3 regions of the Arthrobacter zhaoguopingii genome follow, and region 2 is predicted to be linked to each of the others. Evidence: riboswitches for the same ligand, from Rfam matches in the RefSeq annotation. Region 2 holds a riboswitch; each other region holds the start of a gene.
What was found. A riboswitch is a leader RNA that binds a small molecule or an ion and turns the genes downstream of it on or off. The one in region 2 is predicted to bind S-adenosylmethionine.

Region 1 (2,258 bases), on a different contig from region 2:
AGGCGGGGTGGATCACCAAGGAACGAACATCGCCGACATTGGCCACGTGGGAGTGGAGTTCGAGGCCGTCGACGAAGCGCCTGCCGGCCTCGATCCCGCCCGCGATGTCGAAGGACACGATGGCGCCGGTGCCGTTCGGCCCGTACTTCAGCCCGCGCTCGTACCAGGGGCTTGAGGGCAGGCCGGCGTAGGCGACCGATTCGACGTCGTCGTGGAGCTCGAGCCATTCCGCAACGGCGCGGGCGTTGGCGATGTGGCGTTCCATCCGCAGGCTGAGCGTTTCGAGCCCCTGGGCGATGAGGAAGGCGTTGAACGGGGAGATTGCGGACCCGAGATCGCGCAGCAGCTGGACGCGCGCCTTCAGGATGAAGGCGAGGTTCGCCCCCAGGGCGCTTCCGACGCCGAGGTCCCGGGCGTACACCAGCCCGGAATAGCTCTCATCGGGGGTGTTGAAACCCGGGAATTTCTCCGGGTCCCGGCCGTAGTCGAAGCGGCCCGAGTCGACGATGACGCCGCCGATGGCGGTGCCGTGACCGCCAAGGTACTTGGTGGCGGAGTGCACGACGATGTCGGCGCCCCACTCGATGGGGCGGATGAGGTACGGCGTGGACACCGTCGCATCGGCGATCAGGGGGACCCCGTGTTCGTGGGCGATCGCGCTGATCCCCTCAAGGTCGAGCACGTCCTGGCGGGGGTTTGAGACGACCTCGCCAAAGAACGCCTTGGTATTGGGCCGGACGGCGGCGCGCCACTGCCCCAGGTCGTCGGGGTTCTCCACGAAGGTGGTTTCGATGCCGAATTTCCTCAGGGTGTGCCGGAAGAGGTTGTAGGTACCCCCGTAGAGGCTCGGGCTTGCGACGATGTGGTCGCCCGCCTCGGCGAGATTGAGGATCGCATAGGTTTCGGCCGCCTGCCCCGAGGCGAGCAGCAGGGCACCCACCCCGCCGTCGAGCGAGGCGATGCGGGCCTCAACCACCTCCTGGGTCGGATTGCCGATGCGCGTGTAGATCGGGGCAAGCTCGGTCAGCGCGAACCGGTCGGCCGCGCTTTGGGTGCTGGGGAAGACGAAGGACGTGCTCTGGTAGATGGGCAGCGCCCGTGCCCCCGTGGCGGCGTCGGGCGTCTGCCCCGCGTGGATCTGGCGGGTTTCGAAGGACCAGTTGCTGGACATGGCGTTCCCTGTCGATGAAGGGGCCCGTCCGCCGCCGGAAACCGCCGGCGGGGACCCGCGCTTGCGCAGCGCCGTGTGGCGCTCCGCCAGGTCTTCACCCGGGGCACCCCGCCGCGGTGGAGGGTTGCCGGCCAGCAAGCCGGGGCTGTGTGCTGGCACTCATGACCTTTTCCCCATGAAAGCTGAAACCCGCGGCGGGGGCAATTTGTGACTCCGCGTTAAGTAAGGACTGCCTAAGTCGAGACGCGGATCACAAAGTGCCACTATGTAGCCATGCGCTTGGACCATGTATCTTATGCCTGCGAACCCGACGGACTGGCCGCCACTGCGGACCGGATTTCCTCAGCTTTGGGCGTTGAAGCGGTTAAGGGTGGTGTGCACCCCCGTTTTGGGACCCGGAACATGATTGTGCCCCTGGCCAACGGCCAGTATGTCGAGGTGGTCGAGGTCCTCGACCATCCCGCGTCCAACAAGGCACCGTTCGGCCAGGCCGTGCGCGCGCGTTCCGAGGCCGGCGGCGGCTGGATGGGCTGGGTGGTGGCGGTCGACGACCTCACCCCGTTCGAGGAACGGCTCGGGCGCCAGTCGGTGCCGGGCAACCGAAAGTTCCCCGACGGCCAGGAGCTCACCTGGCAGCAGATCGGCATCAAGGGCCTGATCGCCGACCCCCAGGTTCCGTACCTGCTGCGGTGGGACGACGGGACCGAGGCGCTGCACCCCTCAAACGCCCGCCCCTCGACGGTGCGCCTCGATTCCCTGACCATCGCCGGATCGCGCGCGCGGGTCACCGAATGGCTTGGCACTCCCGTCGAGGCGCCGCTGGGGGACGTCTCCGTGAAGTGGATCGCCCCGAACGGAACGCCGGGACTCATGTCGGTCACCTTCGACACCGGCAACGGCAAGATCGAGTTCTAGTCCGCACGGGGAATAGCCGTCCAGGGGAACGCTGTGGTCGCACGGCTCGCGGTGGTGGTCCCGGCGTTCAACGAGCCCTCCATCGGCAGGACCCTTGAGGGGCTGTACCGCCAGCACACCCGGGACGGCGTCTCCGTCTACGTCGTCGACAATGGGTCGACCGACGATACCC
Region 2 (2,258 bases):
TGGCGATGATGAGCGCATCGGCCGAGTAGGAGACGAAATGGCGGGACCCGACGTAGACCGCCACGCTGGCCTGCCGGTCGCGGGTGAGTTTTTCGAAGACGACGTCATTGAGTGCGGTGACGTCCATGCCGATGCCCCAGCCGGTCTCCTGGGCGGCGTCCGCGCGGACCTCGGGCGGCTCCGTCGTCGGCCCCCGCTCATAGTGAAGCAGTGCGCCGAGTTCCTTGGGGATCCGCAGCGGCCGGCTTGAGCGCATGGTGAGGGTGAGGCGCCGCTCTTCAAGTGCCTCGTTCGCCATGACCGCGTTGAGGGCTTCAATCAGGTGCTCCGGTTCTACCTCGGTGAGGAAGCCCACCCGGCCCACGTTGACTCCCAGGATCGGAGAGTTTGAGGCCTGCGCCACTGCAACCCCGCGCAGGAAGGTGCCGTCGCCGCCGATGGTGACAACGAGGTCGAACGTGCCCGGCGGGGAGTGCTCGATCCTCAGGTGTCCGTGTTCGTCCGGAGACCAGACGTCGATCTCCGCGACGTCGATACCGTGCTCCCCGGCCCACGCCGTCAGCCCTTTGGCCGCCTCGATGGCCCGCCGTTTGCCCCCGTGCACCACGAGCCCCAGCCTGCGTAATTCCACCGGCAGCTCCTTCGATTCGTCCGCGTGAGCAAACCTTACCTGCAATGCCGCGACCCGCAACGACACATTTCTTGGTTCCCGCGCCGCGTCCCTGTCAGACTCGGGGGGAACCATCCCGAGCGGCCGAGAGATCTGGCTCTATGACGCCGCAGCAACCCTGGCCAGCGCCTCCAGCGCTGACAGTAGGGTGCTACCGCCAGAATCGATGGAGGAATAATGAGCACTGCCGATTTTTCGCAACCCCTGAAGTTCGCCTACTGGGTGCCGAACGTGAGCGGCGGGCTCGTCGTCTCAACGATCGAACAGCGCACCGGCTGGGACTTCGAGTACAACCGGAAACTTGCGCGGATCGCCGAGGACGCCGGGTTCGAGTACGCGCTGTCCCAGACCCGGTATTCCGCTTCCTACGGCGCCGACAAGCAGCACGAAGCCACAGCCTTCTCACTGGCCCTGCTCGCGGCGACGGAAAAACTCAAGGTCATTGCGGCCGTCCACCCGGGCATGTGGCATCCGGGGGTGCTCGCGAAGTTCATTATCACCGCAGACGTCATCTCCAACGGCAGGGCGGCGGTCAATATCGTCTCGGGCTGGCTGAAGAGCGAATTTACCGGCTTTGGACTCCCCTGGCTGGAGCACGACGAACGGTACGTGCGCACCGAAGAGTTCATCCGCGTGCTGCGCGGCCTGTGGACCCAGGAGCACTACAGCCAGGCCGGAAAGTACTACAACATCACCAACTTCACGCTGAGCCCGGCGCCCGTCGAGGTGCCCGGACGGGCACACCCCGAGATTTTCTTCGGCGGAAACTCGACGGCGGCACAGGCCACCGCCGGCCGGGTGGCCGACTGGTACTTCTCCAACGGGAAGGACCTCGAGGGCTTCCGGGAGAACATCGCCGGCGTGCGGGCCTCGGCAGCCGCGGCCGGGCGGCACCCGCGCTTCGGCCTCAACGGGTTCGTGATCGCCCGGGACTCCGAGAAGGAGGCCCGCGAGACCCTCCGCGAAATCGTCGCCAAGGCGCACCGGCCGGCCGTCGAAGGGTTCCGGGACGCAGTCCAGGAGGCCGGCCCCTCGACCCGTGACGGCAAGGGCATGTGGGCGGACTCCACCTTCGAGGACCTGATCCAATACAACGACGGCTTCCGCACCCAGCTGATCGGCACTCCCGAGCAGATCGCCGAGCGGATCATCGAGTACAAGAAGCTGGGTGTGAACCTGATGCTCACCTGCTACCTGCACTTCCAGGAGGAGGTCGAGGCGTTCGGCCGGGATGTCCTGCCAATCGTCCGCGCGCTCGAGGCGGACCTCGCGGACCGGGCCGGCCTCGACTTCCACCTCCCCACCCCCTCAACCGTGAAAGCAGGGCTCTGATGGCCGAGCGAACCTTTGGATTCCGGACGCGGGCGCTCCACGCCGGCGGTACCCCCGATGCGGCGCACGGCGCCCGTGCAGTCCCCATCTACCAGACGACGTCGTTCGTCTTCAAGGACACCAACGACGCCGCCAGCCTCTTCGCGCTCCAGAAGTACGGCAATATCTACTCCCGGATCGGCAACCCCACGGTTGCGGCGTTCGAGGAGCGCATCGCCTCCCTGGAGGGCGGGATCGGCGCGGTGGCGACGGCGTC
Region 3 (2,258 bases), on a different contig from region 2:
GGTAGGCGCCGCGCTTCTGCAGCTCCGGCACCACGTACTTCACCACGTCCTCGAACGAGCCCGGGGTGATGGCGTAGGCGAGGTTGAACCCGTCGACGTCGGTCTCCTCCACCCACCCCTGGAGCTCCTCGGCGACCTGCGCGCCAGAGCCGATGACGCGCGGACCGAGCCCGCCGATGCCCGCCCACTCGGCGATGTCGCGCACCGTCCACGGCTTGCCGTCGTCCTCCACCTTGGAAAAGTTCGCCACGGCCGACTGAATGGCGTTCGACTTCACATTGCCCAGGGGCTCATCCGGGTCGTACACCGACAGGTCGATGCCGAGCCAGCCCGAAAGCAGCACGAGCGCCCCCTCGTAGCTGACGTACTTCTTGTACTCCTCGTGCTTGGCGTGCGCCTTCTCCTCGGTCTCGTCGGTGATGACGGTGAGCATCGTGTAGATGCGCACGGAGTAGCGGTCGCGTCCGGCGGCCTCGACGGCGTCGCGGATCTTGGTGACGGTTTCCTTGAGGATCGCCCGGGTCGGCGACCCGACGAAGACGGCCTCCGCATTGCCCGCCGCGAAGGCGATCCCCCGCGGGGAGGCGCCGGCCTGGTAGATCACCGGGGTGCGCTGCGGGGACGGTTCGCTGAGGTGGATTCCCGGCGTCGTGAAGTATTTGCCCTCGTGGCCGATCCCGTGCACCTTCGCGGGGTCGGTGAAGACCCCGCTTTCGGGATCGCGGACGACGGCGTCGTCCTCCCAGGAGCCTTCGAGCAGCTTGTAGAGCACCTCGAGGTACTCGTCGGCGTGGTTGTAGCGCTCGTCGTGCTCGAGCTGGTCGGTCTGCCCGAGGTTCCGCGCCGCCGAGGGCAGGTACCCGGTGACGACGTTCCACCCGAACCGCCCGTTGGTGAGGTGGTCGAGGGTGGAGAGGCGGCGGGCGAAGGGGTACGGGTGCTCGTAGGCGGTGCCGGCGGTGACGCCGAACCCGAGGTGCTCGGTCACCAGCGCCATGGCGGAGACCAGAAGGAACGGGTCGTTGACCGGGGTCTGGGTGCCCTGGCGCAGCGTTGCCTCATTGGAGCCGCCGTAGACGTCGTAGGTGCCGAGGACGTCGGCGATGAAGATGCCGTCGAACAGCCCTTTCTCGAGCGTCCGAGCGAGGTCGGCCCAGTAGCGGAGGTCCTTGTACCGCCAGGACTGGTCCTCCGGGTGGCGCCACAGCCCCGGGGACTGGTGGCCGACGCAGTTCATGTCGAAGGCGTTGAAGCGGATCTGGCGGGGTGAGCTGGAGGCGTGCGGGGATAAGGACATGGCAAAAGAACCCTCGTTCAGGGCACAACCAGGAGGAAGTGCCGTACTTGCCCTCCGGTCATCTGCGCCGGCCGGGCCGAATCCTCACCTGGGGCACCCCGCTACAGCGAGAGGGTTGCCGTCCAACAAACCAGGGTTTTGCGTTGGAACTCTTGATTCTGGGTTTGACCCTACGGGCGATCGGGCAGGGAAGTCGAGAACGGTTCGTCACAGTAAGTCATGGAGGCTTAGCAGGCCGAATCACTAGTTCATCGAGACATATCGGGACGGTGGAAATACTTCCCCAGGAATATGCAGGGTGCTTAGAATTCTGGATGTCCCGTCACAGGGAAAACTCTGGTCACAACTAAAGTTATGGGGATAAAAGTGAAAAAGAGCTCAGCACTCCTTGCCGTTGCCGCTGCGGCCGGCTTCACTGCACTCTCGGCATCACCGGCCTCGGCTGCCGTGACACTGCCCTTCGCCAACTGTGATGCTGCGGCGCAGGTAGGCGTCTACAACATCCCGGCGGGCACGCCCGGCTACCAGCCGAAATTGGACGCCGACAACGACGGCTTTGGCTGCGATGCTGCCGGCACCCCCGCCTACGACGCCAGCATCGTTGAGCGCATCATCATGGAGAACAACCAGCCGGCACCGACGACACCACCCCAGGTTCCGACGATGCCCGTCGGCGGCGTGGGCACCGGCGTCGCCCAGGAGCCCGCAAACGACAGCACGGGCACGCTCGTCCTCGGTGGTGGCCTCGTCCTTGCGGTGGCAGCCGGTGGCACCTACCTGGTCCGCCGCCGAAGCACCGACAGCGTCTGACCGCCCACTGTCGAACTGAATCGGATATCGTCCTACGCATGATCAGTTCTTCCGGCGACCGCCGCAGGAGCCGCCTGGCTGCTGCGGCGGTTGCGTTCTTCCTCCTCTCCGGCTGCGCCGCCGAGGCCCCGGCCAAGATGCTCGAGAACCC

Region 1: linked by a shared signal. The riboswitch ahead of GVV77_RS02020 (bifunctional o-acetylhomoserine/o-acetylserine sulfhydrylase) and the one ahead of sfnG (dimethylsulfone monooxygenase SfnG) in region 2 are both predicted to bind S-adenosylmethionine.
Region 3: linked by a shared signal. The riboswitch ahead of GVV77_RS00260 (LLM class flavin-dependent oxidoreductase) and the one ahead of sfnG (dimethylsulfone monooxygenase SfnG) in region 2 are both predicted to bind S-adenosylmethionine.

The regions. Positions count from the first base shown of each region.
Region 1 is NZ_WIAE01000001.1:460,733-462,990, reverse strand. Features, by position in the region: gene GVV77_RS02020 (bifunctional o-acetylhomoserine/o-acetylserine sulfhydrylase) at 1-1,171, opposite strand, end outside; SAM riboswitch class IV at 1,224-1,338, opposite strand; gene GVV77_RS02015 (VOC family protein) at 1,445-2,086, shown strand; gene GVV77_RS02010 (glycosyltransferase family 2 protein) at 2,120-2,258, shown strand, end outside.
Region 2 is NZ_WIAE01000003.1:142,589-144,846, forward strand. Features, by position in the region: gene GVV77_RS05780 (NAD(+)/NADH kinase) at 1-631, opposite strand, end outside; SAM riboswitch class I at 739-843, shown strand; gene sfnG (dimethylsulfone monooxygenase SfnG) at 848-2,002, shown strand; gene GVV77_RS05790 (O-acetylhomoserine aminocarboxypropyltransferase/cysteine synthase family protein) at 2,002-2,258, shown strand, end outside.
Region 3 is NZ_WIAE01000001.1:54,045-56,302, reverse strand. Features, by position in the region: gene GVV77_RS00260 (LLM class flavin-dependent oxidoreductase) at 1-1,297, opposite strand, end outside; SAM riboswitch class IV at 1,336-1,455, opposite strand; gene GVV77_RS00255 (excalibur calcium-binding domain-containing protein) at 1,664-2,107, shown strand; gene GVV77_RS00250 (class F sortase) at 2,146-2,258, shown strand, end outside.